3 regions of the Planomonospora corallina genome follow, and region 1 is predicted to be linked to each of the others. Evidence: riboswitches for the same ligand, from Rfam matches in the RefSeq annotation. Region 1 holds a riboswitch; each other region holds the start of a gene.
What was found. A riboswitch is a leader RNA that binds a small molecule or an ion and turns the genes downstream of it on or off. The one in region 1 is predicted to bind cyclic di-AMP.
Positions count from the first base shown of each region.

Region 2: another riboswitch for cyclic di-AMP. It lies ahead of ACFOWE_RS30025 (coiled-coil domain-containing protein); the one in region 1 lies ahead of ACFOWE_RS03210 (C40 family peptidase).
Region 3: another riboswitch for cyclic di-AMP. It lies ahead of ACFOWE_RS29295 (CHAP domain-containing protein); the one in region 1 lies ahead of ACFOWE_RS03210 (C40 family peptidase).

Region 1 is NZ_JBHSBM010000009.1:61,366-71,337, forward strand. Features, by position in the region: gene ACFOWE_RS03190 (L-aspartate oxidase) at 1-2,062, shown strand, start outside; gene ACFOWE_RS03195 (type III pantothenate kinase) at 2,062-2,844, shown strand; partial or broken gene lysX (bifunctional lysylphosphatidylglycerol synthetase/lysine--tRNA ligase LysX) at 2,867-4,393, shown strand; gene ACFOWE_RS03205 (LuxR family transcriptional regulator) at 5,021-5,269, shown strand; gene ACFOWE_RS03210 (C40 family peptidase) at 5,446-6,489, opposite strand; cyclic di-AMP (ydaO/yuaA leader) riboswitch at 6,498-6,650, opposite strand; gene ACFOWE_RS03215 (amino-acid N-acetyltransferase) at 7,011-7,595, shown strand; gene ACFOWE_RS03220 (RDD family protein) at 7,800-8,792, shown strand; gene ACFOWE_RS03225 (RDD family protein) at 9,006-9,512, shown strand.
Region 2 is NZ_JBHSBM010000047.1:122,480-132,451, reverse strand. Features, by position in the region: gene ACFOWE_RS30065 (TrpB-like pyridoxal phosphate-dependent enzyme) at 1-559, shown strand, start outside; gene ACFOWE_RS30060 (phytoene desaturase family protein) at 708-2,294, shown strand; gene ACFOWE_RS30055 (ATP-binding SpoIIE family protein phosphatase) at 2,291-4,066, shown strand; gene ACFOWE_RS30050 (TIGR03086 family metal-binding protein) at 4,317-4,886, shown strand; gene ACFOWE_RS30045 (50S ribosomal protein bL37) at 4,922-4,999, opposite strand; gene ACFOWE_RS30040 (HD domain-containing protein) at 5,115-5,717, shown strand; gene ACFOWE_RS30035 (DeoR/GlpR family DNA-binding transcription regulator) at 5,800-6,600, shown strand; gene galT (galactose-1-phosphate uridylyltransferase) at 6,597-7,676, shown strand; cyclic di-AMP (ydaO/yuaA leader) riboswitch at 7,749-7,882, shown strand; gene ACFOWE_RS30025 (coiled-coil domain-containing protein) at 7,928-8,872, shown strand; gene ACFOWE_RS30020 (carboxymuconolactone decarboxylase family protein) at 9,225-9,827, shown strand; gene ACFOWE_RS30015 (nuclear transport factor 2 family protein) at 9,902-9,972, opposite strand, start outside.
Region 3 is NZ_JBHSBM010000043.1:10,273-20,244, forward strand. Features, by position in the region: gene ACFOWE_RS29275 (GH1 family beta-glucosidase) at 1-485, opposite strand, end outside; gene ACFOWE_RS29280 (carbohydrate ABC transporter permease) at 482-1,363, opposite strand; gene ACFOWE_RS29285 (carbohydrate ABC transporter permease) at 1,360-2,340, opposite strand; gene ACFOWE_RS29290 (ABC transporter substrate-binding protein) at 2,423-3,760, opposite strand; gene ACFOWE_RS29295 (CHAP domain-containing protein) at 4,264-5,091, opposite strand; cyclic di-AMP (ydaO/yuaA leader) riboswitch at 5,111-5,246, opposite strand; gene ACFOWE_RS29300 (hypothetical protein) at 5,618-6,670, shown strand; gene ACFOWE_RS29305 (DUF6716 putative glycosyltransferase) at 6,682-7,926, shown strand; gene ACFOWE_RS29310 (PAS domain S-box protein) at 8,260-9,972, shown strand, end outside.

The DNA.
Region 1 (9,972 bases):
CGTCGCGGCGGTCCGCGCGGCGGAGATCGAGGTGATCGAGCACGCGCTCGTCCTCGACCTGCTCAAGGACGGAGACGGCCACGCGGCCGGGGTGACCCTGCACGTGATGGGCGAGGGCTCACGCGACGGCGTGGGCGCCGTCCGCTCCCGCGCGGTGGTGCTCGCCACCGGCGGGATGGGCCAGGTCTACGCCGCCACCACCAACCCGCTCGTCTCCACCGGGGACGGGGTGGCGCTCGCGCTGCGGGCCGGGGCCGCGGTGCGGGACCTGGAGTTCGTGCAGTTCCACCCGACGGTGCTCTGGCTCGGCGAGGGCGCGACCGGCCAGCAGCCGCTGATCTCCGAGGCGGTCCGCGGCGAGGGCGCGGTGCTCGTCGACGCCGACGGCGTGCCGTTCATGCGGGACGTGCACGAGCTGGCCGACCTGGCCCCCCGGGACGTCGTGGCCAAGGCCATCATGCGGCGGATGCGCGAGACCGGCGCCGACCACATGTACCTCGACGGCCGCCACTTCGGCGAGGAGAAGTGGCGCACCCGCTTCCCGACGATCCACGCGGTCTGCCTGGAGCACGGGATCGACCCGGTCACGCAGCCGATCCCGGTCGCCCCGGCCGCCCACTACGCCAGCGGCGGCGTCCGCACCGACCTGCACGGCCGCAGCAGCGTGCCCGGCCTGTACGCCTGCGGGGAGGTCGCCTGCACCGGCGTGCACGGCGCCAACCGGCTGGCCTCCAACTCGCTGCTGGAGGGCCTGGTCTTCGCCGAGCGCATCGCCGCCGACGTCCACGCGCTGCGCCCGGCGCCCGGCGAGCCGGTGCCGGACCGGCGTCCCGCCGGGCTCGTCGACCCCCGTGCCCGGTCGCGGATCCAGGCGCACATGAGCCGGGGCGCGAGCGTGCTGCGCAGCGGCGGGAGCCTCGACGGGGTGAGCCGCGCCCTGCTGAACGCCCGCTGGACCCCGGTGGCGGTCGAGCCGTGCACCGAGTCGTGGGAGGCCACCAACCTGCTGACCGTCGCCTCGGCGCTGGTGACGGCCGCCCGCGCCCGGGAGGAGACCCGTGGGGCACACTGGCGGGAGGACTTCCCCGAGCGCGACGACGCCCGATGGCTCAGCCACCTCGACCTGACCCTGACGGAGGAGGGCCTGATCATGAACTACCGTCCGCACGCCGAGGCCGTGCCGCCGGGACTGCCCGCGCACCTGGCCGAGGAACTGGCCGCGGCGGGGCTGGACCCCGCCGGGGTGGGCGCCCTGCTCGACACCGCGCTCGCCGAGGACGTCCAGGAGGCGGGGGACGTGACGAGCATCGCCACGATCCCCGCGGGCCGGACGGCGACCGCCGACGTGGTGGCGCGGGCCGACGGGGTGGTCGCGGGGCTCGCGGTCGCCGAGGCGGTCTTCGCCCGGTTCGGCGCGGAGCGGGCCGAGCGGCACGTCAAGGACGGCGAGCGGGTGAGCCGGGGGGACGTGCTGATGACCGTCACCGGTGCCACCCGTGACCTGCTGACGGCCGAGCGGACCGCGCTGAACCTGCTCACCCACCTGTCCGGCATCGCCTCCCTGACCGCCCGGTGGGTCCGGGCGGTGGAGGGGACCGGCGCCCGCATCCGCGACAGCCGCAAGACCCTGCCGGGCCTGCGCGCGCTGGAGAAGTACGCCGTCCGCGCCGGCGGCGGGGCCAACCACCGGATGTCCCTTTCGGACGCGGCTCTGATCAAGGACAATCACGTGGTGGCCGCGGGTGGGGTGGCCGAGGCGTTCCGCGCGGTCCGCGACGCCTACCCCGGCCTGCCGATCGAGGTCGAGGTCGACCGGATCGACCAGATCGAGCCGGTGCTCGCCGAGGGAGCGGAGGAGATCCTGCTGGACAACTTCACGGTGCCCCAGCTGCGTGAGGCCGTACGGCTGGTGGCCGGGCGGGCGCGGCTGGAGTCCAGCGGGGGCCTGACCTTGGAATCGGCTCGTGACGTGGCCGAAACTGGCGTTGACTACCTTGCGGTGGGCGCGCTCACGCATTCGGCGCCGGCCCTGGACATCGCCTTGGACCTTCGGGGGAACTGATGCTGCTCGCCATCGACGTCGGCAACACTCACACCGTGCTCGGCCTGTTCGAGGGTGACGAGGTGATCGAGCACTGGCGGATCGCCACCGACGCCCGGCGCACGGCCGACGAGATCGCCGTCGTGCTGCAGGGGCTGCTGGGGCAGTCGCCGCTGCTCAAGGGCGCCGACGTCGACGGCATCGCGCTGTGCTCCACGGTGCCGTCGGTGCTCAACGAGATGCGGGAGATGTGCCGCCGCTACTACGGCGACGTCACCGCGGTGATCGTCGAGCCCGGCGTGCGCACCGGCGTGCCGGTCCGCATGGACAACCCGAAGGAGGTCGGCAGCGACCGGATCGTCAACGCGCTGGCCGCCATCCAGCTGTACGGCGGGCCGTGCGTCATCGTCGACTTCGGCACCGCGACCTCCTTCGACGCCGTCTCCGCCAAGGGGGAGTACGTCGGGGCGGTCACCGCGCCCGGCATCGAGATCTCGGTGGACGCGCTGGCGGCCGCCGGGGCGCAGCTGCACAAGGTGGAGCTGGTCCGGCCCCGCTCGGTGATCGCGAAGAACACGGTCGAGGCGCTCCAGTCCGGCATCATCTACGGCTTCGCCGGCCAGGTGGACGGGATCGTGGAGCGCATGGCGGCCGAGCTGGCCGACGACCCGGACGACGTCACGGTGGTCGCGACCGGCAGCGCGGCGCCGCTGGTGGTCAGCGAGTCGGCCTCGATCGACGTGCACGAGCCGTGGCTGACGCTGATCGGGCTCCGGCTCATCTACCACCGCAACACGATGTGAGGCGCGGGCAGCGGCCGGAGACAGTCCGGACATCGGTAACCTTGACCGCGTGACCGACCATGTGACTCCAGCCGAGGATCTGCCCGAGCAGATGCGCGTGCGCCGGGAGAAGCTCGACCGTCTCCGCTCCGAGGGCGTCGACCCCTACCCGGTGAACTTCCCGCGCACCGCGACCAACGCCGAGATCCGCGATAAATACGCGGATCTCGCCGCTGACACCGCGACCGGCGACAGAGTGGGCGTCACCGGTCGCGTCATGCTCTCCCGGATCGGCGGCAAGCTCTGCTTCGCCACCATCCGCGACGGCTCCGGCGACCTCCAGGTCATGATCTCGCTGGACAAGGTGGGTGAGGAGTCCCTCGCCGCCTGGAAGCGCGACGTCGACCTGGGCGACCACGTCGGCATCGAGGGCGAGGTCATCACCTCGCGCCGCGGCGAGCTGTCGATCCTCGCCGACCGGTGGGCCATCACCTCCAAGTGCCTGCGCCCGCTGCCGGAGAAGCACCTCGGGCTCACCGACCCCGAGGCGCGGGTCCGGATGCGCTACGTGGACCTCATCGTCAACGACGAGGCCCGCAAGATGGCCTACACCCGCAGCGCCGTCGTCCGCGCGGTCCGCGACTTCTGGCACGAGGAGGGCTACCTCGAGGTCGAGACGCCGATGCTGCAGCCGATCCACGGCGGCGCCACGGCCCGGCCGTTCAAGACCCACATCAACGCCTACGACATGGAGCTCTACCTCCGCATCGCGATCGAGCTCTACCTCAAGCGGCTCGTGGTGGGCGGCATCGAGAAGGTCTTCGAGATCAACCGCAACTTCCGCAACGAGGGCGCGGACGCCACCCACAACCCCGAGTTCACCATGCTCGAGGCGTACGGGACGTATCTCGACTACAACGACATGGCCGACCTGACCCAGCGGATGATCCAGAAGGCGGTGGTGGCCGCGCTGGGCCGCTCCGTGGTGGAGCACGACGGGGTGGAGGTCGACCTCGGGCGGGCCGAGTGGCCGCGGATCACGCTGTACGGCTCGGTCTCCGAGGCGCTGGGCGAGGAGGTCACGACCGAGACCTCCCTGGACCAGGTCCGCAAGCTCGCCGACGCGCGGGAGATCCCCTGGGACCCGAAGTGGGGCCAGGGCAAGCTCGTCCAGGAGATCTTCGAGGCGCTGGTCGAGCACACGCTGATCCAGCCCACGTTCGTCATGGACTACCCGCTGGAGACCTCCCCGCTGGCCCGTCAGCACCGCGACAACCCGCTGCTGACCGAGAAGTGGGACCTGATCGGGTTCGGCACCGAGCTGGGCACCGCCTTCTCGGAGCTGGTGGACCCGGTCGAGCAGCGCCGCCGCCTCACCGAGCAGTCCCTGCTCGCCGCGGGCGGCGACCCGGAGGCCATGCAGCTTGACGAGGACTTCCTCACCGCCCTGGAATACGCGATGCCGCCGACCGGTGGCATGGGGCTGGGGATCGACCGCCTCGTGATGGCCTTCACCGGCAGGAACATCCGGGAGACCATCCTGTTCCCGCTGGTCAAGCCGGCGGGTTGATCGTGGTGCGTGAGCGCGGCCGGGGAGCGTCCCCGGCCGCGCTCACGTGTTTCTCCCGGCCGGGGAGCGTCCCGGCGCACGCGGCAGGAGGGCGGGGTCCCGCGGGAAGGCCCTCCGAGAGCCCGCTGTGGCACCCATTGATGCGAGAACATAAAGGCTTTTTCGGCGCATCTCTTACTGTGCGCCGGAGCGGAACTCCAGAATGATATTCGACACGGTGGAGCGGATCTCCGTCCGATAACCGGACAACTATTTCTTCTCGTCACACCAGTCGCATGATCCGATCAAAGTGACGAACATCTCATCATCTCGGTAAATGCTCGCGTCCGAGCGGCGACGGGATGATCGGACCCGTGGTGATCAGCGAGAACTCCCCGCGGAGCCGACGTGGCGCGGACGGGGAAAGGCCACTGCTCGCACGGGCCGCGGTCGACTGGAGCGAATTATTCACTAAACTCCGTGATGTCGTTAGTAGTTCATGTAATGACCGGTATGTCAATGGTGTCCGTCTGCTCTATCGAGAACAGAACTTGACGACCTTTGAAGAGGACGTTTAACGTTCCTGGCGGGCGACATTGGTTCCGATCACACTCACGGCTGGGTGCCGGTGCGGGGGAGGACCTCTAGATGGCATATCCAGAAGTCGTAGTGGATGCCCGTCGCGGCCCTCTGGCCGTGCGCGAGGCCGATCTCAGCGACGAGGACCTCGTCCTCCTGGCGGAGCTCGCCAAGGGGGTCACCGTGGACCGCGTGGGACGCCGCCTCGACATCAGCGGGCGCACCGTCCGGCGCAGGCTGCGTGGCATCTGCGACCGGATCGGCGTGGCCACCGCGATCGAGGCCGTGGCCTGGGCCGCCCGCCGCCGCCTGATCTGACCTCGCCGCCCGGTCCGGTTCCCGGTCCGGGGCCCGTCCCCTCGCGACCCGCCCCGTCCTGAGCGCGGGTCGCGACGAGCTCCGAACAGGAGCCGGTCCGGGATCCGCACGGCGCCGGCTTTCGGTCCGCCCGCACGGAGCCGGAGCTCAGTTCGCGATCCGTACGGCGCCGGAGCTCAGTTCGCGATCCGTACGGCGCCGGCGAACGGCCGGCCCGCGATCGGGGCGATGCGGACGACGTCGCCGGTCCGCGGCGCGTGGACCATCAGGCCGCCGCCGATGTAGATCCCGACGTGGTGCAGGTCGTTGTAGAAGAAGACGAGGTCTCCGGGCCGCATCTCCTCCCTGGAGATGCGCGTGCCCGCCGTCCACTGGTTGCCGGTGTAGTGCGGGAGGCTGATGCCGACCTTCTGGTAGGCCCACATGACCAGGCCCGAGCAGTCGAAGCCGCTGGGGCCCTCGGCTCCCCACACGTAGGGCTTCAGCTGCTGGGTGAGCGCCCAGCGGGCGGCCTGGGCCGCCTTGCCGTCGCCCACGATCGGCATGTCGACCTTCACGGCGCGGCCGCCGCTGTTCGCGCGCTGACGCACCTGCCGGAAGAGATCGCTCTCGACCTGGGCGACCAGCCGTTCGATCTTCGTGCGCTTCGTGCCGAGCTGATCGAGGAGCTTGGTGACCTCGTCGGTCCTGGCCTTGGCGCTGACCTTGGCCCGCTCGGCGGCCTTGACCGCCTGGCCGAGCTGCGCGAGCTGCTCGCTCTGCTGCTGCTGGAGCGCGTAGGCCGTGGCGGCCTGGTCGAGGAAGGCGCTGGGGTCACCGGAGGAGGTGAAGGCGAGGGTGTTGGCCAGGCCGCCGGCCATGTAGTTGCTCTGCGCGAGCAGGGTGGTCTTCTGGCGGAGCTCCTGGAGCCTGGACTCGCTGTTGGCGAGGGTCTTCTTGGCGGCGGCGGCCGTCCGCTGCGCCTGCTTGAGCTTGACCCGCTCACCGTTGTACTGCTCGGCGAGCTGCTCGATCTCCGTGTGCAGTCGGTCGGCCTGCTTGGCGAGCTCCTGGAGGCCGGGCTTCGGCTCGGCGACGGCGGCCGGAGGGCTGCCCAGGGTGAGGGAGGCGAGAGCGGTCGCGAGGGCCGCGATCCGGAGCGAGAGGCGGCGCGGGGCGCGTTCTCGACAGCGGGCGTGCTTGCCCGCGTGCTCTCTCCCGCGGCCGCGCGTGCGCTTCACCAACAAGGCTCCTCTCCTCGCACCGCCTACCGGGTTAGCTGACGGGTTCGGGCCGGAGGCAGCCCTACCGGGCACGCTGGCGGCGCCCTGGATTCACCCCGGGGAACGTTCGGGAGGTGGGTCCCCGGCTCTCCGAGTCGGAGATTCGGCGGGCCGGCTCTCGGGGTGAGCCGACATCGGCCTTGGACACTAGTGCAAAGGAAGGTTCAAGCTCAACCGGAACTGCAAACTCGGTAAGGGTCCGCGAACGACGAAATCACGGGCAGGTCACGATAAATCCTGGTCGGCAGGGTTGTCTCCCTGCGACGGTGCCCGCTCCGGAAGGCGTGTGACGAAGGTCTCCGCAGGTCCACGCCCTGAAGGGGGAGGGCGAGGCGGGCGGCGGAAGGCCGGGGTGAGGCCGGCGAGAGGCGGCGGTGAGCCCATGACGGGGCTTTTACTCTCCGTCATCCGGTGCGCTTGGGGCGCATGTTAAGGATGAGCCGTAATTGTCGGCGCTGAAGGACGTACCCTGATCCGATATGGAGCAGGTTGCGGAGCACTTCCCCCCGAAAGGCGTGCCGGGGGCCGAGACGGTCATGGTCCGCCGGGCGCGCACCCCGGACGTGCGCACCATCCGGCGCCTCGTCGACACCTACGCCGGGGCGGGGCCGCGCCTGCTGGAGAAGGCCACCGTCACGCTGTACGAGGACGTGCAGGAGTTCTGGGTCGCCGAGCGGGCGGGCGAGGTGGTCGGCTGCGGGGCGCTCCACGTGCTCTGGGAGGACCTCGCCGAGATCCGCACGGTCGCCGTCGACCCCTCCTGCCGGGGGCTGGGGATCGGGCACCGGATCGTCTCCGAGCTCATCCGGGCCGCCCGCGACCTGGGCCTGCGCCGTGTCTTCTGCCTGACGTTCGAGGTCGACTTCTTCGCCCGGCACGGGTTCAGGGAGATCCAGGGGACCCCGGTCTCGCCGGAGGTCTACGCGGAACTCCTCGCCTCTTATGACGAGGGGGTCGCGGAGTTCCTCGACCTCGAGCACGTCAAGCCCAACACCCTGGGCAACACCAGGATGTTGCTTCACTTGGGGGAAAATGACCCGGGTGCTGACTCGCGGGAAAGGTGACTGTTGTTACCTATGTCGCTACCTTGTGCAGCAGCAAGCATGCATGTCTGACATACGACGCATGCCCAGTCGAAGTGAGGTGACGCGGTGAGCACCGGACAGCCGCCGTATCCGCAGGATGATCCCGACCGCGATCGCACACCGTCGGGGCAGCCGGAGTACGGACAGCAGCACGGATACGGTCAGCAGGGCGGGGACCCTGACGTGACGATCGTGGGATACCGGGGGGACACCGGCTCCCAGCCCGGCTACGGCCAGCAGCCTCAGCAGGGCTACGGCCAGCAGGGCGCGCAGCCCGGTTACGGCCAGCAGCCGGGGTACGGCCAGCAGCCGGGGTACGGCCAGCAGGGCGCGCAGCCCGGCTACGGTCAGCAGCAGGGCTACGGCCAGCAGCCTCAGCAGGGCTACGGCCAGCAGGGCGCGCAGCCCGGTTACGGCCAGCAGCCGGGGTACGGCCAGCAGCCGGGGTACGGTCAGCAGCAGGGCTACGGCCAGCAGGGCGCGCAGCCCGGCTATGGCCAGCAGCAGGGCTACGGCCAGCAGCCCCAGCAGGGCTACGGCCAGCAGGGCGTCCACCCCGGCTATGGCCAGCAGGGTTACGGCCAGCAGCAGGCCTACGGTCAGCCCGGATACGGCCAGCCTGGGTACGGGCCTCAGGGGGTGACGCCTCCCGGCGTTCCCGGCCCGCTCGCCGAGTGGTGGCAGCGCCTGGTGGCGCGGATCATCGATGGTGTCATCTACTTCGTGGCCAGCCTGCTGATCGCGGCGGTCCTCGGCGCGATCCTCGTCACGCAGGCGAGCATCAACCTTCAAACGGGCGAGCAATCGGACGGGAGCGGTTTCCTCATCGCGGCCCTGCTGACCTCGCTGCTGCTGGCCGCGATGTTCGTCGGCTACGAGTTCCTCATGCTCCGCAAGAGCGGCCAGACGCTGGGCAAGCTGGCGATGGGCATCAAGGTCATTCAGGTCGGGGGCGTCGCCGGATCCCAGGGCCTCCCCACCGACGTGGCCGTTAAGCGCGCCGCGGCTATCTACGGCCCCCTGCTGTTGACGTGGATTCCGGGGATCGGCACGATCCTGACCTACGTCCTCTACCTCTACTGGATCGTGGCCTTCCTCTGGCAGCTCTGGGACAAGCCGTACCAGCAGTCCCTGCCCGACAAGGTCGCCTCGACGGTGGTCATCAAGGTCAAGTAGTCGTTTGATCATCGGGGCCGCCGGGTGAAACGGTGGCCCCGTTTTCATTCGTGGCCCGGAAAAGCGGTGTCGGGTGGCGCTTCCGGGGCAGACTGCGATGGACTGCGAACCCATTCGTGCGGCGGGAGGAACGCCATGGCCGTCTCTCGGCGCCCCGGCGACAATCGTCAAGGATCGGCGCCTCCCGAGTCCGCGGGCGCCTATACGGCCCCAATGGGCACGGCGGTCCCGCCGCCCGCGCTTCCCGCGCGACCCGCCGAATGGTGGGAACGATTGGCCGCCCGCGCCATCGACGGCATCGGCTTCGTGGTGCTCTACTGGATTGTCTCGCTCTCGCTCTACCCGCTCTTCGCCTCCGGGAGCGGAGACCGCACGGCGGATCCCCGGGTGCTGCCCGGTCTGGTCGCCGCTCTGGTCGCTTTCGGCGCCTATACGGTCTACGACTATGTGATGCACGCCCGATACGGCCGGACCTTCGGCAAGAAACTCCTGCGGATCCGGTTGACGCCGTACGGCGGGGCCGTCCTGGACCGTACCGGCCTCATGAGACGGGCCGCGCTCTTCCCGGGGGTTCTCCTGACCGCCGGCATTCCCGTGGTGAACCTGGGAGCCGCGCTCTTCGGCTCGGTGGCGGCCCTGTTCATCCTCATCGACAAGCCGTTCCAGCGGGGGCTCCACGACCGGGCGGCCGGCAGCATGGTGGTGCGCGACCTGTGCTGACGCGGTGGATCAGGGCGGCCGGTCACTCTGTCATCCTTTTCTCGGCGGCTTTACGGAGTGGAACCGGTAAGACGCCTGGAGAGAAGCATTAAGGTGGGGAACGGTGTCATGGGTGCCCTGTGGGACCAGCGCTCCTAGAAGCCGCTATGGTCATGTGTGGGCCGATCTGCCCATCCGGCCGCGCCCCAGTGCCGGGGCGCCGCCGCCGGAAATCTCATGACCCGTAATGTCATCCCGGGTGCGGAGTGAGGGCCAATGTACGAGATTATGTCCGCGCTGATACCTCCCGCGGTCGTGGGCGGGGTCTTCGTGTACGCAGTTTTCAAGCTTCTTCGCAGTGAGGCCGCCGGTCGTCGGCCCGCGAAACAAGTCGATCATGGTGAGTCGCAGAACGACTGATCCGCCCTTCTCTCCGGCGCGACCGGTAATCACGCCTCCGGAATTGCTGCTCTCTCACGGT
Region 2 (9,972 bases), on a different contig from region 1:
GTCCAACTTCGGCGGGCTCGTCTTCCCCTTCGTCAGGGAGAAGCTCGCCGGGCGGATGAACCCGGTGATCCGGGCGGTGGAGCCCGAGGCCTGCCCGTCGCTCACCCGGGGCGTCTACGCCTACGACTTCGGCGACTCCGCGGGGCTCACCCCCCTGATGAAGATGCACACGCTCGGCCACGGCTTCGTGCCCGGCCCCATCCACGCCGGCGGCCTGCGTTACCACGGCATGTCCCCGCTGATCTCGCACATGTACGAGCTGGGCATGTTCGAGGCGGTGGCCAAGGGCCAGACCGAGTGCTTCGAGGCGGGGCTGCGCTTCGCCCGGACCGAGGGCATCGTCCCGGCCCCCGAGCCGACCCACGCGCTGGCCGAGACCATCGCCGAGGCGCTGCGCTGCCGTGAGACCGGCGAGCCGAAGGTCATCCTGACCGCGCTCTGCGGGCACGGGCACTTCGACCTGAACGCCTACGACCGCTACCTGGCCGGGCAGATGGAGGACTTCGCGCTGCCCCAGGAGCGCATCGACACGGCCCTGGAGGGCCTGCCCCTCCCCTGACACCGGGCACGACACCGACAGAAAAGGACACGGCGCAGGGAGCCCACAAAGATCAGGACATCCGCCGAATTATCCGGTAAAGATGGGACTCCAACGTAGATCGTTCTTTACGCTTGGCGTGCAGCGATCGACCGGACTGGAGGATCACGTGACGGAGTTCGACGGCGTCGTCGTCGGCGGCGGGCACAACGGGCTCACCTGCGCCGCCTATCTCGCCAAGGCCGGCCTGTCCGTCGCGGTCGTCGAACGCAACGAGGTGGCCGGCGGCGGGTGCTCCACCCAGGAGCTCACGCTCCCGGGCTTCCGGCACAACACCCACAGCAACTACCACTTCCTGGCGGAGGGGCCCGTCCCCGCCGACCTGGAACTCCACCGGTACGGCCTGCGCTACGTCTATCCCGAGGTCCAGCACGCCACCGTCTTCCGGGACGGGCGCGCGATCACGGTCTACACCGACGCCGAGCGGACCGCCGAGTCCTTCGCCCGCTTCTCCAAGACCGACGCCGACCGCTGGCGGGAGCTGCACGCCCGCTACGCCGAGGCGGCCCGGGAGCTGATGAACGGCTTCCTCTACTCCCGCCCGCTCCCGCCCCAGGCCCTCGCCGAGCGGCTCAGGGGCGACCTCGGCCGTGACCTGCTCGGCTACGTGCCGCTCTCCCTCTACGAGGCCGTGGACCGCAACTTCGAGAGCGAGCAGGTGCGGGTGCTGTTCAAGTCCTTCCTGCACGCGATCTCCATCGAGAACGTCCCGGGCACCGGCGGGTTCTTCCCCCGACTGCTCTCGCGCATCGCCCGGCTCGGCCTGCCCGTGGGCGGCGCGGCCAACGTGGCGCACGCGCTGCGGAAGGTGGTCGAGGAGCACGGCGGCACGGTGGTCACCGGCGGGCACGTCGAGCGGATCCTGGTGGACGACGGCCGGGTCACCGGCGTCCGGCTGGCCGGCGGCGAGATCCTGACCGCGCGGCGGTTCGTGGCCAGCGCGGTGGACGCCCCGCAGACGGTACGGCTGGCGGGCCCGGAGAACTTCGGCGCGGAGATCGCGGCCAAGGTCGAGCGGTACAAGTGGGCCGGGCACAGCCTGGTCTCCCTCCACCTGGCGCTGGAGGAGGCCCCGCGCTATCGGGCGGCGGAGTTCGAGCCGGACGTCGACCGGGCCTTCCTGTTCGTGATCGGCGCCGACGACAGCGAGCAGCTCGGCCGTGTCTTCGACCGGATCCACGAGGGCCGGCTCCCCGACCGGATGGCGGGCAACGGCGCCTGCCCCACGCTGTTCGACCCGTCCTACGCGCCGGACGGCAAGCACGTGGCGTTCTGGTGGCCGTGGGCCCCCTACGACCTCGGCGGCGACGCGGCCAACTGGGACCGGCTGCAGGAGGAGGTCGGCGAGCGGCTGCTGGCCGAGTGGGCGGAGTACGCGCCCAACCTGCGCGGGCGCGCCGTACTGGGCCGGCGGGTGTTCTCCCCGCTCGACATCGAGCGGCACTGCGTCAACATGGTCCGCGGCAGCCATCACGTCGGCGCGTACGAGCCGTCCCAGCTGGGCGGCAACCGGCCGGTGCCCGAGCTGGGCCAGTACCGCACCCCGGTCACCGGCCTCTACCTCTGCGGCGCCAGCAGCCATCCCGGCGGCTCGGTCTCCGCGGCCCCCGGCTACAACGGCGCGAACGCCATCGCCGCCGACCTCGGCATCACCCCGTGGTGGACGCCCGTCCCCGAGCCCCGGTGGGACGGATGAGCGACGGCACCCCGGTGGAGGCGGCGCGCTCCCGGCTCGTGACCAGGTCCCCCGGGACGGGCGGGGCCCGGGTGGGCAGCCCGGCCTCCATGCACGAGCGGTTCTCGCTGCTCAACGCCGCGAGCAAGCGGATCGGCACCACCCTGGACATGTTCGAGACGGGCCGGGAGCTGATGGAGGTCGTGGTGCCGCGCTTCGCCGACGCGGCCGGCATCCTGGTCCAGGACCGGCTCGTCACCGAGGGCGAGTTCCCGCACCGGAGCACCGACGGCTCGGCGCTGGTGCGCCGCATCGCGGTCGGCGTGGCCGCCGACACGCCGGGCGAGTACGCCCGGGCGTTCCCGGTGGACGAGGTGACCGTCTACGAGGACTGGACGCCGTACGCCCGGGTGATGGAGACCGGCAAGCCGATCCTCTACCCCCGGCTGGGCAGCCGCACCGCGCGGGAGATCGGCCGCTCCTGGCAACGCGACTCGGTGACCAGGGTCCTGGAGAACAGCTCGTTCCTGGTCGTGCCGCTGAAGGCGCGCGGCCGGGTGCTGGGCTTCGTCGTCTTCACCCGGCGGCCGGAGAGCGCCCCCTTCGAGGAGCAGGACATCGCCCTCGGCGAGGAACTCGCCGCCAGGACCGCGATCTGCCTGGACAACGCGCGGCTCTACGGCCACGAGCGCCGTACCGCTCTGACCCTGCAGAGCAGCCTGCTCCCGGCGGAGCTCTACCAGCCGCTGGGGCTGTCGATCGCCTCCCGGTACCTGCCGGCGAGCGACCTGGTCGGCGTCGGCGGTGACTGGTACGACGTGATCCCGCTGCCGGGCTGCCGGGTCGCCCTCGTGGTCGGCGACGTGATGGGGCACGGCACGCGGGCCGCCGCCACGATGGGCCAGCTCCGGGTGGCCGCCCGCACGCTGGCCAGTCTCGACCTGAGTCCCGGCGAGGTGCTGTTCCGGCTCAACCGGATGAGCCAGGACCTGGACCCCAGCCAGATCGCCACGTGCGTCTACGCCGTCTACGACCCGGTGACCCGGCTCTGCACGATCGCCCGTGCCGGGCACGTCCCGCCGATCGTGATCCACCCGGACGGCGGCGCCGAGGTCGTCGAGGTGCCCGCCGGGCTCCCGCTCGGCATCGGCAACGACCCGGTCGAGACGGTCTCGCTCACCCTCCCGCCCGGCGGGCTGCTCGCCCTCTACACCGACGGGCTGGTGGAGAGCCGCGAGCGCGACATCGACGAGGGCATCGGCGCGCTGAGCGGGCTGCTCGCCGAGCGGGGGGCGCGGCCGGACGAGAGCCTCGACGACCTCTGCGACCTGACGATCGGCATGCAGCGCCCCGGGCACGAGCGTGACGACACCGCGCTCCTGCTGGCCCGGGTGCACGAGCTGTCCGAGAACGAGGTCGCCGTGCTGGCGCTGCCCGCGGACACCCGCTCGGCGGCCAGGGCCCGCGCCTTCGTCCGGGACACGCTCTCCGGCTGGGGGCTGGACGGCGCGGTCGACGCCACGGAGCTCATGGTCAGCGAGCTGGTCACCAACGCGGTCCGGCACGGCGAGGGCTCGGTCGGGCTGCGCCTGCTGCGCGGGCCGACGCTGGTCTGCGAGGTGGCCGACCGCTCCTTCGCGCTGCCGGTCGTGCGCGAGGCCTCGGGCACCGACGACAGCGGCCGGGGCCTCGCGCTCATCCGCTGGATGTCCCACCGGTGGGGCACCCGCCTGACGCCGCAGGGCAAGATCGTCTGGGTGGAGCAGAAGCTGCCGGGGAGCTCGGAGGACTGAGTCCTCGGCAGGCCGCCGGCGCCCCCGGCCCTCCGCCGCGTCCCCCCGGGTGTCTCCCCCGGGGAGCCCGGGCGCTCCGTCCTCGGGGTCCTCCCGGGGGTCCTGCTCCGGCGGGCCCGCCGTCCGGTCCCCGTCTCCCGCCCGGAGGCCGGGCCGCGCCGCCGCGGGCCGTCCGGTCATGTCCAACAGGCGCACTGACTACTGGCCGTCGGCGGGTTACGGTCGAATCGATGATTCGGGAGGGCAGCACATGACCATCGACATCCGGGAGGCCTACCGCCGGGCGCTGGAGGACTTCGGCGCTCTCGTCCACCGGATCGCACCCGGCCAGTGGGAGAACCCGACACCCTGCGCGGACTGGGACGTGCGCACCCTGGTCAACCACGTGGTCAACGAGAGCCTGTGCGTTCCCGGGCTGCTCGCCGGGCGCAGCGCCGCCGAGGTCGGCCCCGCCTTCGAGGGCGACCTGCTCGGCGACGATCCGCTGAAGGCGTTCGACGCCTCGGTCTCGGCCGCGACCGCCGCGGCCGGCGACGACGGGGCCCTGACCCGCGTCGTCCGCCTGCCGTTCGGCGACGTGCCCGGCGCCGAGTACATCACCGAGCTGTTCGCCGACGCCCTCATCCACACCTGGGACCTGGCGCGCGCCATCGGCGCGGACGAGCGGCTCGACCCCGAGCTGGTCGAGGCCTGCGCGGCCTGGTTCGCCGGCGCCGAGGACGGCTACCGGCAGGCGGGGGTGATCGGGGATCCGCACCCGGCGCCGGACGGCACGGACCTCCAGGCCCGGCTGCTGGCCGCCTGGGGGCGCGACGGCTGACGGCCCGCAGCTCCGGCCCGCAGCTCTGGCCCGCGCTACCGCGCGGCGGGCCGCTTGCCGTGGTTGGCCTTCCGCTTCTTCCTCGCCCGCGCCTTGCGCGCCCGTCTGGCCATGCCTAGCCCTCCTCCGTCCGTGGAACCGGGTCCGGCCTCCACCGTCCCCCGGGAGCGCGCGCCGTACAAGGCCCAAGTCGCGGCCCTCCGCACGCGGGCGCCTAGAGTCCCCGGCATGAGCTCTCAGCTGATGGACCGCTGGCGGGCCCTGGTGGGCCCCGAGGCCGACCGGCTCGGCCTGGACCTGGTCTCCCGGTACGGCGAGCCGCACCGCAGATACCACACGACCGCCCATCTGGAGGCGGTGCTGGGCCACGTCGACGCGCTGGCCGGGCACGCCGGCGACCCCGATCTGGTACGGCTCGCCGCCTGGTTCCACGACGCCGTCTACGACCCCCACCGCGGCGACAACGAGGAGCGCAGCGCCCGGATGGCCGAACGGGCCCTGCCCGAGCTGGGCCTGCCGCCCGCGGCGGTGGCGACGGTGGCGAGGCTGGTCCGGCTCACCGTCACCCACGACCCCGCCCCCGGCGACGCCGACGGGGCCGTGCTGTGCGACGCCGACCTGGCGATCCTGGCCGCGCCGCCGGAGGTCTACGCCGCCTACGCGGCGGCCGTGCGCGAGGAGTACGGCTTCGTCCCCGACGAGGCGTTCCGGGCCGGGCGGGCACGGGTGCTGCGTTCGCTGCTGGACCTCCCGGTGATCTTCAGGGTCGCCGGCGCCGGCTGGGAGGAGGCCGCCCGGGCGAACCTCGGCGCGGAACTCGACCGACTGTGAGCGACATCCCGCATGAACGAACATCCAGGTCGGGGCATTATGTGATAATTTGGTGGAACATGTTTGATTAAGGAGTGGGGCAATGCTCGCCCAGCAACGGCAGCAGACGATCCTGGAACGGGTGCGCAGCAGCGGCGGCGTCCGGGTGGCCGACCTCGTCCGCGAGTTCGGCGTCTCCGACATGACGATCCGCCGGGACCTGGAGGCCCTGGCCGAGCGCGGCCTGCTGGAGAAGGTCCACGGCGGCGCCACCGCCACCGGCCCCGGCCGGGCCGAGGAGCCCGGGTTCGCCGCCAAGTCGGCGCGCCAGCAAGCGGAGAAGGAGGCCATCGCCCGCCGCGCGGCCGAGCTCGTGCGGCCCGGCACGGCCGTCGCGCTCTCGGCGGGGACCACCACCTGGACGCTGGCCCGCTTCCTCGTCGACGTGCCCGAGCTGACCGTCATCACCAACTCCGTCCGCATCGCCGACGTCTTCCACCGCGCGGACCGGGCGGACCGCACGGTCGTGCTGACCGGCGGCGTGCGCACCCCCTCCGACGCGCTGGTCGGCCCGGTCGCCGTGGCCGCGATCCGCGGGCTCCACGTGGACACCCTCTTCCTCGGCGTGCACGGGATGAGCGCCCGCGCCGGGTTCACCACGCCCAACCTCCTCGAGGCCGAGACCGACCGCGAGCTGGTCGCCTCCGCGCACCGCCTGGTCGTGCCCGCCGACCACACCAAGTGGGGCACGGTGGGCATCAGCACCATCGCCCGCCTGGCGGACGCCCACGTCGTCATCAGCGATCCCGGCCTGCCGCGGGAGGCCAGGGAAGAGATCACAGCGGAGGCGGGCGAGCTGATCATCGCCGAGCCGGAGCAGGAGAGGCAGGCGGCGGACCGATGAAGCGCACACTCACCCATCTGGCGGACGGCCGGGAGCTGTTCTACTACGACAGCCAGGACGGCGCGGACCGCGGCGCCGTCGACGAGCGGGAGCTGCCGCCCCGCCCGACGGCCTCCGAGCTGCGCTACGACCCGCTGACCGAGGAGTGGGTGGCGATCGCCGGACACCGGCAGAGCCGCACCTTCCTGCCGCCCGCCGACGAGTGCCCGCTCTGCCCGTCGGCCCCCGGACGCCGCAGCGAGATCCCCGCCTCCTCCTACGAGGTGGTCGTCTTCGAGAACCGGTTCCCGTCGTTCTCCACCCGGATCGGCGAGCACGCCCCGGCGGGCGGGCTGAGCGAGGTGCGCCCGGGCGCCGGCCGCTGCGAGGTGGTCTGCTTCACCCCCGAGCACGACTCCTCCTTCTCCCGGCTCTCCCCCGGGCAGGTCGAGCTGGTCATGGAGGCCTGGATCGACCGGACGACGGAGCTGTCGGCCGTCCCGGGCGTGGAGCAGGTGTTCTGCTTCGAGAACCGCGGGGCGGAGATCGGCATCACGCTGGCCCACCCGCACGGCCAGATCTACGCCTACCCCTACGTGACCCCCCGCACGAAGCTGACCCTCGCCGCCGCCGGGCGCCACCGGGAGCGGACCGGGCGGAACCTGTTCGCCGACGTCCTGGCCGCCGAGCGGGAGGCCGGGGTGCGGGTGGTCGCGGCCAACGAGCACTGGACGGCGTTCGTCCCGGCCGCCGCCCGCTGGCCGTACGAGGTGCACCTCTACCCCCACCGGCGGGTCCCCGACCTGGCCGGGCTCGAGGCGGCCGAGCGCGCGGCGTTCGGGCCACTCTACACCGAGGTGCTGCGCCGGCTGGACGGGCTGTTCGGCGTGGCGATGCCGTACGTCGCGGCCTGGCACCAGGCGCCGGTCCGCACCGGGCGGGACCTCGCCTACGCCCACCTGGAGCTGTTCTCCATCCGCCGGGCGCCGAACAAGCTCAAGTATCTCGCCGGATCGGAGTCGGCCATGGGGGCGTTCGTCAACGACGTCCTGCCCGAGGAGGCGGCCCGCCGCCTGCGCGCCGTCGTCACGGACTGATCACCGCTTGGTCTCGGCTTGAATTAGCATGACCATCCCATTACCACTACTATCCTCCAGTTAGCCGCTTCAACAGCGGAGATGCCTAATCCCGGGCGCCTCGCCCGGGAGCCGGGGAACCACCGCACCTGGGGTGAACCACCGTGGTGGCGGGCCGCTCCAGCCCGAACCCGTCAGCTAACCCGGCCGGCTGGAGGAGAGGAGAACGCGTGGCGGCCCCGTCCCCCACGGCCCCCACGTTCCGCCGTCGTGTGGCTGCGTCCGTCTGCCTGCTCTCCGCGCTCGGACTCACCCTCACCGCTCCGGGCACGGGCCTCGCGGAACCCAAACCCACCGAGAAGCAGCTCCTCAAGGAGCTGGACGAGCTCAACAAGAAGGTCGACAGGCTCATCGAGACCTACGCCGCCAAACGGGAGTCCGTGCGGAAGGCGGAGAAGGCCGAGAAGGTCGCCGAGGAGAACCTCCGCAAGGCCCAGCGGACCTACGACGAGGCCTGGCGCCAGGTCGACTCGATCGCCCAGATCCGCTACCAGAGCAGCTCGAGCACCCTGCCGTCCCTGCTGTTCGCCGACAGCGGCGGCATGAACGCCGCCGCCGTGATGGAGCACCTCATCGCCCAGCAGAGCGCCTACCTGGAGGGCTTCGCCACCAGCAGGGACCGGCGCAAGCAGGCCGCGGACCGGGCCGAGGAGCTGACCGAGCAGCGGCGCAAGGAGGCCGAGGAGGTCGAGCGGCAGCGCAAGGAGGCCGAGAAGGTCATCCGCGACATCAAGCGGAAACTCGACCAGCTCGTGCCCCTGGGCTCAGGGCGCCGCGCCGGCGGCTGGGCGCCCCAGCTGCCCACCGGGGCCGACAACATCACCGACCGCACCAGGAACATGCGCGACACCATCAGGCGGCGCTTCGACCTGACCCACACGGTCGGCTGCTACCGGAGCCTGAACGACGGCGGCGAACACCCCCTCGGCCGGGCCTGCGACTTCATGATGAGCACCGGCGGCGCCATGCCCACCGCCGCCAACCTCAAGCTCGGCGACGAGATCGCCGCCTGGACGATCAAGCACCGCAACAAGCTCGGCGTCAAGTACGTGATCTGGCGCCAGCGCATCAACCACGGCTCGGGGTGGCGCTTCATGTCCGACCGCGGCGGCAACACCGCCAACCACTACGACCACGTGCACATCTCGATGTACTGAGTCGCGGGACGGGGGAAAACCGTCCAGAAAATCCCCCTTCCCGTCAAGACCGGAATCGGCAACAAGTTGTTCCCGGAAGTCAGCTTGCTGAATCCGCCATTTCTTTCCTCCGGCACGCGCCACGGGCAGAGTTGTCCGTGCGAGAACAGGGACGCGACCGAGGAAGGACCGGGAAATGACGGATGTGAGCACCTCCCCGATCAGGCCGGGCACGGCAGTCGAGGCACTGACCGCGCATACTCACGAAACGGTTTCCTGCGGCATCCGGCCGGGGGGAGGATCCCGTCCGGCGGGCTTGAACCACGCCGGCGGATCCACGCCGTACATCAAACTCGATTCCGATGCCCCGGGGGTGCGCGGGCTGTTCCGCTTCCGCCCTGAGACCGCCCTTCCGCTGAACGCCCTGGTGGAGGTGCTGCTGCGCGGGGAGAGCACGCTGACCGCGGGAGAGCGCGAGCTCATCGCGACGTACGTGTCGGCGCTCAACCAGTGCCGCTTCTGCTTCTCCACCCACGCGGCCCTCGCCGCGGTCCGCCTCCCGGAGGGGATGGAGCTGGTGGAGCAGGTCCGCACCGACCTCGACGGCGCCCCGGTCTCCGGCAAGCTCCGGGCCCTGCTGCGCATCGCGGCCGCCGTCCAGCGCAGCGGACGCGACGTCCTCCCGGAGCACGTCGAGGCGGCCCGCGCGGTGGGCGCCACGGACCTGGAGATCCACGACACCGTGCTGATCGCCGCCGCGTTCTGCATGTTCAACCGCTACGTCGACGGCCTCGGCACGATCGCCTCCGACGATCCCGAGCACTACGCCGCGCGGGCCCGGATGACCGGGGGCTATCTAGCCGTGCTGGCGGCCGAGTCCGGCGGACCGCCCCGCAGGCGGTCCCGGCGGCATGCCCGGGCCCGCCTGCGCGGCCGCTCCCGGCGGCCGGCGCGAGGACGCCCGCGCCGGAAGTGACCTCGGGCGTACGGGCCGGGCAGTCCCGCACGCCCGCTCCGACGGCCGCGCGCTCCCGCCGCCCTGCCGGGGCGTCAGGCGAAGAACTCGTCGACGCCCCGGGGGTCCTGCGGATAGCTCAGGCGCTCGGTGATCTTTCCGTCCT
Region 3 (9,972 bases), on a different contig from region 1:
GCGTCGTGCACGAGGGCCGCGTAGTCGGCGAAGCGCGCGGACGTCTCACGCGACGGCCAGCCGCCCGCGTCCTCCAGCGCCTGGGGCAGGTCCCAGTGGTAGAGCGTGACCCACGGGTCGATGCCCCGGGCCAGCAGTTCGTCGACCAGCCGCTTGTAGAAGTCCAGACCCTCGGCGTTGGCCGGGCCGGTGCCGTCGGGCTGGATCCGGGGCCAGGAGACGGAGAACCGGTAGGCCCCCAGGCCGAGGGAGGCCATCATCTCCACGTCATCGCGGTAGCGGTGGTAGTGGTCGATGGCCACGTCGGCGTTCTCGCCGTTGACGACCCGGCCGGGCTGCCGGACGAAGGTGTCCCAGATGGAGACGCCGCGCCCACCGGAGGTGACGGCCCCCTCGATCTGGTAGGCGGAGGTGGCCGCGCCCCAGACGAAGTCGGTCGGGAAGACCAGTTCCGGGGCCTGAATACGCGCATCTTGCGTTGTCACGCCTTGACCGCACCTTCCATGAGACCGCCGACGATCTGCCGGCCGAATGCGATGAACACGACGACGAGCGGGAGGACCGAGACCGCCGTGCCGGTGAAGAGCATGACGTAGTCGGTGCCGCGGGCCTGGTTGAGCATCGAGATCGAGGTCTGCACCACCGGGTTCTCGGGGTTCAGCACGATCGACGGCCACAGGAACTCGTTCCAGTTCTGCATGAAGGTGAGCAGGGCCAGGACCGCCATGCCGGGCCGTACGGCGGGCAGCACCACGCCGGCGTAGATGCGCATGGTGGAGGCCCCGTCGACCCGGGCCGCCTCGATGAGCTCGTCCGGCACCGCCTGGGAGGTGTACTGGGTCATCATGAAGACCCCGAACCCGTTGACCAGGAAGGGCAGGATCACCGCCTGGATCTGGCCGGTCCAGCCGAGCGTCACCATCATCTCGTAGAGCGGGACGATGCCCATCTGCTGGAGCGGGACCATCATGGTCAGCAGGATCGTGCCCAGCAGGAGCTTGCCGCCCTTGAACTTCAGCTTGGCGAAGGCGAAGCCGGCCAGGGTGGAGATGAGAACCACGGAGACGGTCACCGTGGTCGAGATGATGATCGAGTTGATCAGGCCGGTGCCGAAGTAGGCGTTCTCGTTCTCGAGCAGCCGCTGGACGTTCTCGCCGAGGTTGCCGCCGGGCAGCAGCGGCGGGGGCGTCTCGAGGACCTCGTCGTTGGTCCGCGTGGCCATGACGAACATGTAGTAGATCGGGAACGCCGAGAGCACGAGCGCGAAGGCGAGGACCACCTTCGTCAGCGGGCCCGCGTCCCAGATGCGGTTCGCCGCGGAGGCGGGGCCCCGCGAGCGCCGTCCTGCCTGGATCGCCGTCACTTTTTACCCCCGATGCGGCGGGTGAAGGAGTAGTTGATCAGGATGCCGACGAGGATCAGCGCGAACAGCATCCAGGCGGCCGCCGAGGCGTAGCCCATGTCGAAGTCACGGAACGCCTCCTTGACGATGAACATGGCCACCGTCTGGTACTGGCCGGTGGCGCCGCCGGTCATCAGCGGGCTTCCCTCGAACATCACCGGCTCGGCGAACAGGGTCAGGCCGCCGATGGTGGAGACGAAGACCACGAAGATCAGCGTCGGGCGGAGCATCGGCACGGTGATCTGCCAGAACTGCCGTGTCGCCGAGGCGCCGTCGAGGGAGGCGGCCTCGTAGAGGTCCTTGGGGATCGTCTGCATGGCGGCCAGCAGGATGATCGCGTTGTAGCCGGTCCAGCGCCAGTCGATCATGGTGGAGATGGCGAGCCACGCGCTCCAGCTCTGGTTCTGCCACTCGAGGGGCTCGGCGCCGAAGAGGCCGAGGAACCAGTTGACCATGCCGTAGTCGCGCCCGTAGAGCTGGGTGAAGACCACGGCGACCGCGACGACCGAGGTCACCATCGGAAGCAGGATGCCGAGCCGGAAGAAGAGCCGGCCCTTGATCCGCTTGTTGAGGGCGTTGGCCAGCAGCAGCGCCAGGACGAGCTGGGGGATCGTCGAGATGACGAAGATTCCGACGGTGTTGAGCACCGCGTTCCAGAAGGTCCCGTCGGCGATCAGCTCGACGTAGTTGTCGATGCCGGTGAAGGTCTTGTCTCCGGCGAGCTCCCAGTCGTGCAGGGACACCCACGCGGTGTAGACGAGCGGGAAGAGGCCGAAGAGCGCGAAGAGCAGGAAGTAGGGGGAGACGAGGAAGTAGGGGGTCGCTCGGAGGTCGAACCTGGCGAGCCCGCTGCCGCCCCGCCCCGAGCCCCGGCGCCCGGAGGACCGGCCTGGGCCGGGCTTCCGCGCCGGGGCGGGGGTGTCGATGTTCAGAGTCATCGGTCAGCCTTTCAGCGGTGGGCAGGCGACGGGCCCGGCGGCGGGGTGGCCGCCGCCGGGCCCGTACGGGTCGGGACGGGGATCAGCCCGCCGCCTTGACTCCGGCCTCGACGAACTTGGCCCAGGCCTCGCCGTAGGGGATGGAGCCCTTGTCCATGCCCTCGAGGATCTTCTCGACCGAGGTCTTCACCTGGGCGTGCTTCTCACCGAGGAAGACCGGCTGCAGGCCCGCGGTGGACTCGCCGAAGATCTTGCCGACCGGGGCGTCGTTGAAGAAGGCGTTCTTCTTCTCGGCCACCGCCGGGTCCTGCTGGGCGGGCAGGGAGCTCGGGAAGGCGTTGGCCTCCTCGAAGGCCGCGATGTGCCCCTCCTTGCCGGTGAGGTAGTTCACGACCTCGGCGGCCTCCTTGGGGTGCTTGCTCTGGGAGGTGACGGCCAGGTAGGAGCCGCCCCAGTTGCCGACGCCGCCGGGCACCGCGGCCACGTCCCAGTTGCCCTTGTTCTCCTCGCCGGCGTTGCCCTCGATCACACCGACCATCCAGGCGGGGCAGCCCATGACGGCGAAGCCGCCCTTCTTGGTCGCCGCGCTCCACTCGTTGGTGAAGGAGGCGAGCTTGGCGGTCAGGCCCGCCTCGCTGAAGGACTTCACCGTGTCGAACGCGGTCTTGACGGCCGGGTTGCTCTCGATGACGAGCTGGTTGCTCTTGTCGAAGTAGGCGACGTTGCCGTTCTTCGGCGCCTCCTGCGACAGGACCACGTTGTAGAGGGTGTTCGGGCCGTCGAGGAACTTGCTGTCCTTGACCTTCTCCTGGAACTTCTTGCCGGTCTCCATGAAGGCGTTCCAGTCGGGCCAGAGCTTGCTGACCTCCTCGCGCTCGCTCGGCAGGCCGGCCTTCTCGAACAGGTCCTTGCGGTAGCACATCGCCATGCCGCCGATGTCGGTGCCGAGGGCGAAGAGCTTGCCGTCCTTGTTGATGCCGTTCTCCCACTTGGCCGCGGGGAAGTCGGCCTTGCGGCTCTCCAGCCCGTACTGGCCGAGGTCGGCGAAGAACTGCGGACGCTGGGCCATCAGGCCCATCGCGCCCTCGTCGATGCCGACGACGTCGCCGGCGCCGCTGCCGGCCTGCAGCTTCTGCAGCAGCTGGGGCAGGTAGACGTCCTCGAAGCGGTCGGTGAGGTTCTGGTACTTGATCTGGATGTTCGGGTGCTCGGCGTTCCACTTCTCGACGGCCTTGTCGTAGCCGAAGTTCTCGCCGCCGCCGAAGGTGTGGACGGTGATGGTGACCGGCTCGGCCGCGGCCGACGTGCCGCCGCTGGTGGCGGGCTTCTCGTCGCCCGAGCCGCAGGAGGTGATCGTCAGGGCGGTGACCGCCATGACCGCAACGGCGGCGAGCTTGCCCTGCCGCTTGGTGTTCAGCATTCCGGACCCCTCTCAGGTGGTCGTCCGAATCGATGGGAGGTGCCGCCGCGGCCGGTCCCCGACAAACCGGGCCGAGGCGGGTGGGCTCTGCACCATATTTGGGAGCGCTCCCACGAAGAGTGGCCGACGGGCAACGGGAACGTCAATATGCCGAAACTCAACCGTTACAACTCGTGTTCAGAAGCAGGATGTATAGCGCTTTAAGTGTACAAACGCCCCAGAGATGCTGCTGGGAGCGCTCCCATAACGGGAGCGCTCCCACAGCACGCCGTGATCCAGGGGGAGGGCATGCGGCCGGATCCGGGGCCGTGGACCTCCGGAAGGATCACGGAGGCGGGCCCGGGCGGTGCGCCCGTCCCGTCCGTGAAGCGGACAAGCGGGCAGGGCCCGTGGAACGGGCGAGGGGGCAGGGCCCGTGGAACGGGCGAGGGGGCAGGGCCCGTGGAACGGGCGAGGGGGCAGGGCCCGTGCGGGCCGTGCCCCCTCGTGTCCGGGCGGGCCGGTCAGGCCCGGTAGACCGGGTAGCCGTACCCGACGACCTGGGACTTCGGGCGGACGCGCCGCTCGACCTTCCCGTTGCCGGTGTTGCCCTCGATCGTGGTGATCGTGCCGTCGCCGTTGTCCTTCTCGACCAGGCCGACGTGGTCGATCCCGTACAGGCTGTCGCCGCCCTTCCAGTCGAAGAAGACGAGCGCGCCGGACTTGGCGGTCCTGCCCCAGTGCCCGTTCGCCTTGAACCACTGGGCGTAGGTGACGGTGTAGGCGTCCCAGCCGAAGACGGGCCGGATGCCGGCCTGCTCGCCCACCCAGGAGACGAACATCGCGCACCAGGGGGCGTTGGCGTAGCCGCGGATGCTGCCGCCGTCGCGCTCGACGGTCTCGTCGGCGCGGTAGGAGTCCATGTACCACCGGTGGAACTTGGTGCCGCCGCCGGCGCCGTTCTCCTTCACGCCGATCTGGCGCTCCGCGATGTCGAGCACCTCGGCGGCCGAGACCTTCGGCAGTCCGTCGGCGATGACCTGCAGGGACGTCCTGGACCTGGCGGATTCCGCGGAGACCGCCCGGGAGGCCGGCCGCTCGCCCTTCCAGGCGATCGCGGCGATCGCGGCGGACAGATCCTGCCCGGTGTCCGCGTGGGCGGGAGGGCTCGCGACGGCCCCGCCGGCGAGGGTGACCGAGGCGCCGACGAGGACGTGGGTCAGGCGGCGCTTCTTCGCGGGGGAGTCCTGGCCCTCCGGGACGGAGGTCCGGCTCTTCGTGTGGGAGGGCCTGCTCCTCCCGGAGGAGATGACGCGGATCTTCGAGGGGGAGGTGCGGCGGTGCTTGCCCATACGGGGATTCGGCTCCTTGATCGACTTCCGTACCGCCTACCGGGTTAGCTGACGGGTTCGGGCCGGAAAGTGCCCTACAGCGCACGTGGCGCTGACTCACCCCAGGGGAGTGGGTCCCCGGTTCCGCGGGGTCGCGGATTCGGCGTACTTGAACCATCGGTCACCTGCACGGATGCCTGAGCCGGTGCACGGTGAAGGCCGGGCAAACGATCGGAGCGGGGTTTCATCTCTCGGCATCGGATGGGGAAAAATCCGGCAAAAGGCGGTGTAGCGGGGGAGGGGGAGGTGTCCGCATCCGGACGACCGTGTCCGGGACGACCGTGTCCGGGACGACCGCGCCCGGGACGACCGCGCCCGGGACGGCTGGGCGGGGGCGGTCGAACGGAGACGGACCCGCACGCCGCCGCCCGGTTCCAGCGGGGCCCGGTTCCGGCGCCGCCCGGTTCCGGCGGGGATCGGGGGCGTGGCCGGCTGTTCACCTCGGGTTCCCGGCGCCGTAAGACCGCCGCGTTACCGTGAGGCCGTCGTGAACGGGTCATCGCCCGGCGTGGAGCAGCACGGTCGAGACCACGCGCGGGAGCAGTGTTCGGCCGTCGCCTGGGTGGAGTCCCCGCTGCAGATGCTCGGCGTGGTGGAAGCGCACCACGCCGGGCTGCTGGGCCCCCGGACCAGGGTGGTGCCCCGGGCCGGGCTGCGCCCGCTCACCGTGACCCGCCGCGAGCTGCGCCGCCTCGGCCTGCCGGACGGGCTGGAGCTGGCCGAGCCGGAACAGGACATGCCGCGGCCAGGCCGGGGTCCGGCCTGGGTGGTGGGCGACGCCTTCTCCGGCAAGGTCCAGCTCACCTGGCTCACCGCCCTGCCCCGCCGCGTCGTGATCGTCGACGACGGGCTGGCCACGATCAGGCTCCTGGAGCTGCTCACCGGCCGGCCGGGCGTCCCGCTGCTGCGGGCCCGCGCCGCCGGCCGGCCGCTGCGCTCCGCGGCGCGGACCGCCCTGGGCGCGGCCGCCGCCCTCCGGCTGCGCGCCGCCGCCCACGCCGGCAGACTGTCGATCTTCACCGCGCTGCCCGTCCCCGCCGAACTGGCCGACGCCGTACGGCGCACCGGCGCGGAACTGGCCGGCCACGACTTCGCCTGGCTGCGCGCCCAGCCGCTGGGCGGACCCCGCCCCGCCGAGCGCACCGTCGTCCTGGGCACCTCGCTGGTCCGCAACGGGCTGATCCACCGCGAGCGCTACCTCACCTGGCTGGCCGAGCTCGGCTCATCCGGACCCGTCGCCTACTTCCCGCACCGCCGGGAGGACCCCGGCGACCTCGACCGGGTCAGGCGGCAACCCGGCGTCACCGTCTACGAGGGCGGCGGACCCGCCGAGATGACCCTGCGCGGACTGGCCGCGGAGCAGAAGGTGATCAGCCTGCCCTCCACCGCGGTCACCTCCCTGCGGGTCCTGCTGGCGGCGCGGGGCGTGGCCGTGGAGACGGTGGAGGTCCCCGACGAGTGGTGGACCGCCCGGGCCGCGCCCTCGCTCCGCTCCCACCTTTCGATGTTCGCCCACCACGACACTGGAGTGCGCGGTTGAAAGTCCTGGCCGTGGCCGACTCGGATTCCTACCTGAAGTGGGCCGCCTGCCTGCTCGGCGGCCTGCCCGGAGGCTGCACGGCGGAGCTGGCGGTGATCCGTACGCCCATCACCCCGTCACCCGCGCAGATCCGCGCGGCCGTGTCCGGCGCGGCGGCCGACCCGCCGGTGCTCTCGGCCCGCGCGCTGCGCCGCGCCGCGGAGCGGTTCCGGCCGGACGCCGTGCTGGTCGCCTGCACCGGGCCCGTGGTGGACATCCTGACCGCCGAGGTGCTCGCGGGCCTGTCCCCGCGGCCGGTGTTCGTCTCCGGGCTGCCCGGCATCTCGATTCCCGCGACCGAGAAGGCGTGGCTGTTCCGGAGCGGGTGCGACCTGTTCGTCCTGCACAGCGGGCGGGAGGTCGAGGAGTTCACGGAGATCGGCCGCAGGCTCGGCGGGGGCGGCGAGGTGGGCCTGGCCCGGCTGCCCTTCCTGCGCCCCGGCCCCGGAACCGGGATCGGGGCCGGGGCCAGGGGCGGGGCCAGGGGCGGGGGCGGGGCCGCGGACGACCCGGGCGCCGGGACCGCGGCCGGGCCGCGTAAGCGGGTGGTGTTCGCCACCCAGGCCAAGGTGCCCAGGCGGCGCGAGGAGCGCGAGCGCATCCTGCTGGCCCTGGCCGACCTGGCCGGACGCCGCCCGGACCTGGACGTGGTCGTCAAGCTCCGCGCCCTGGCAGACGAGCGCCAGACGCACAACGAGCGCCACCACTACCAGCGCCTCTGGCAGGACCTCGGCGGACGGCCCGGCGTCCTGCGCTTCGAGGGCGGCCCGATGCACGAGCACCTGGCCCGCGCGGCGGGCTTCGTCACGGTCTCCTCGACCGCCGCGCTGGAGGCCATCGCCCAGCAGGTGCCGCTGCTGGTGCTCTCCGACTTCGGGGTGAGCGCGGAGATGATCAATATCGTCTTCGAGGGCAGCGGGCTTCTCGGCACCCTGGACGACCTGGCCGAGGGGAGCTTCCGCACTCCGGACGAGAGTTGGTGCGCGGCCAACTACTTCCATGGCGGCGACCAGGAGGACTGGACGGCCCGGCTGGTATCCCTGGTCGGCCGGGCCCGCTCGGGCAGCCTCGCGCCGGCCGTCTCGCTGCTCGACGGCCCGCAGTACGCCGCCGCCCGCCGCCGCGCCCGCCTGCGGGTGGAGGTCCCGCCGAACGTGCTCCGGGCAGGCTACCGGGCCAAGCGGCGGATGCGCCGCTACCTGCGGGCGCTGGGCTGAGCGCGGCCGCGGGCCGGCGGTCCCAGGGTCCCGGGCCGGCGGCTCCCGGGTCCCGGGACGGACGGCTCCGCGGGCCCCGGGACGCAGGTTCGCGGGCCCCGGGACGGTCGGCTCCGCGGGCCCCGGACGGCCGGCCCGGCCGGGTGGCGTGGGGGCCGCCGACCGCCTCACGGGAGAGGGTGCTTAACTCGGTAGAGGTGGTCTCACCACGCCGATGACCTGGGGGAAGCCGGGATGAGGGGGTGGCGCGAAGTGTCCTCGGCGTACCCGTCGTCCTCGGTGTCCTCGGCGTACCCGTCGTCCTCGGCGTCCTCGGCGTCCTCGGCGTCCTCGGTGTTCCCTGCGCTCCGCGCCCCGCGACCGGCGGTGCTGTGCGCCGCGGGCCTGCTCGACGCCCCCGTGCCCGCCCTCGACCGGCTGGCCCGTCTGGCGGCCCGGCTGCTGGAGGCGCCCGTCGCGCTGGTGTCCCTGGCGGACGGCCGGGACCAGGTGGTCCTCGGCGCGGCGGGACCGGTCGCGCGCCCGGACGGACCGCGCAGAGCCCCGCTGCGGGGCTCCATCTGCGAACGGGTCACCGCCGCCGGCGCGCCGCTCGTCGTGACCGACGCCTGGAACGCCGCCCGGACCGGTACCTGGAACGGCACCCGGGCCGGTGCCCGGGCCGGTGGGGAGCGGCCGGTCGGGGATCCGGCGCTCTCGGGCCTCGGCGTGGGCGCCTGCGCCGCCTTCCCGTTGCGCGGGCCCGGTGGCGAGGTGCTGGGAGCGCTGTGCGCGGTCGACACCGAACCCCGCGAGTGGGACCGGAACGGGCTGGAGTCGGCCGAGGACGTCGCCGCGATGGCGGAGACGGAGATCGCCTCCCGGCTGGCCACCGGCGAGGCGCTGCTGTCGGCCCGGCGGCTGAGAGGGGTGCTCGACCGCGTCCACGACGCGTTCGTCTCCATCGACGCCACCGGAGCGGTGACGGAGTGGAACCCTGCGGCGACACGCCTGTTCGGCTGGTCGCGGGAGGAGGCCGTCGGCCGGCCGGTGAGCGAGCTGATCGTCCCGCCGCGGCTGCGGCCGGCGTACCACCGGGGCCTGCGCCGGATCCTGGAGACCGGCGGGCCGACCCTGGCCGGGAGGCGGACGGAGACGGCCGCCGTCGACCGGGACGGCCGCGAGTTCCCCGTGGAGCTGGCCGTCCAGGCCGACCTCGGGCACGGCGAACCCGTCTTCCACGCCTTCCTGCACGACATCGGCGCGCGGCGCGCGGTACGGGAGCAGCTGGAGCGCGACCGGACCTTCCTAGCCGCGCTGCTCGACGGCATCGAGGCAGGGGTGGCGGCCTGCGACGCCGACGGCCGGATCGCGCTGTTCAACCGGGCGATGCGCGAGATCCACCACGTGACCGAGCAGCCCCTGGACGCCCGGGACTGGGCCGGGACCTACCACCTGTTCGCCCCGGACGGGCACACCCTGCTGCGCCCCGAGGAGGTCCCGCTGGCGCGGGCGTTCGCGGGCGAGCAGGTGGAGGGCAGCCAGGTGGTGGTCGCCGTGCCGGGATTCCCGCCCCGCCGGTTCCTGGCCAACGGCCGGCCGATCGACACCCCCGACGGGCGCCGGCTGGGCGCGGTGGTGGTCATGCACGACATCACCGGCCGGCACCGGGCCGAGGTCATGCGCGCCGTACAGCAGGACGCGGCGGAGGCGCTGGCGGACGCGGCCACGGCCGAGGAGGCCGCGGCCGGCGTGGTCGCCGCGATCGCCGGCCGGATGGGCTGGGCCTGCGGCGAATACTGGCACGCCGACCCCGGCGGGAACGGCGTCACCCGTCTCGTCTCGTGGACCGCGCCCGGCAGGGACCTGTCGGCGTTCACCGGCGACGAACGGGTGACGTTCGGCGCCGGTGTGGGGCTGCCCGGCCTGGTGCAGGCCACCGGCCGCGACGTCTGGATCCGGGACCTGCCCTCCGACCCGCTCGGCTTCGTCCGGCGCGAGGCCGCGGCCCGGGCCGGCCTGCACACCGCCGCCGGGCTCCCGGTGCGCGGCGCACAGGGCCTGCTG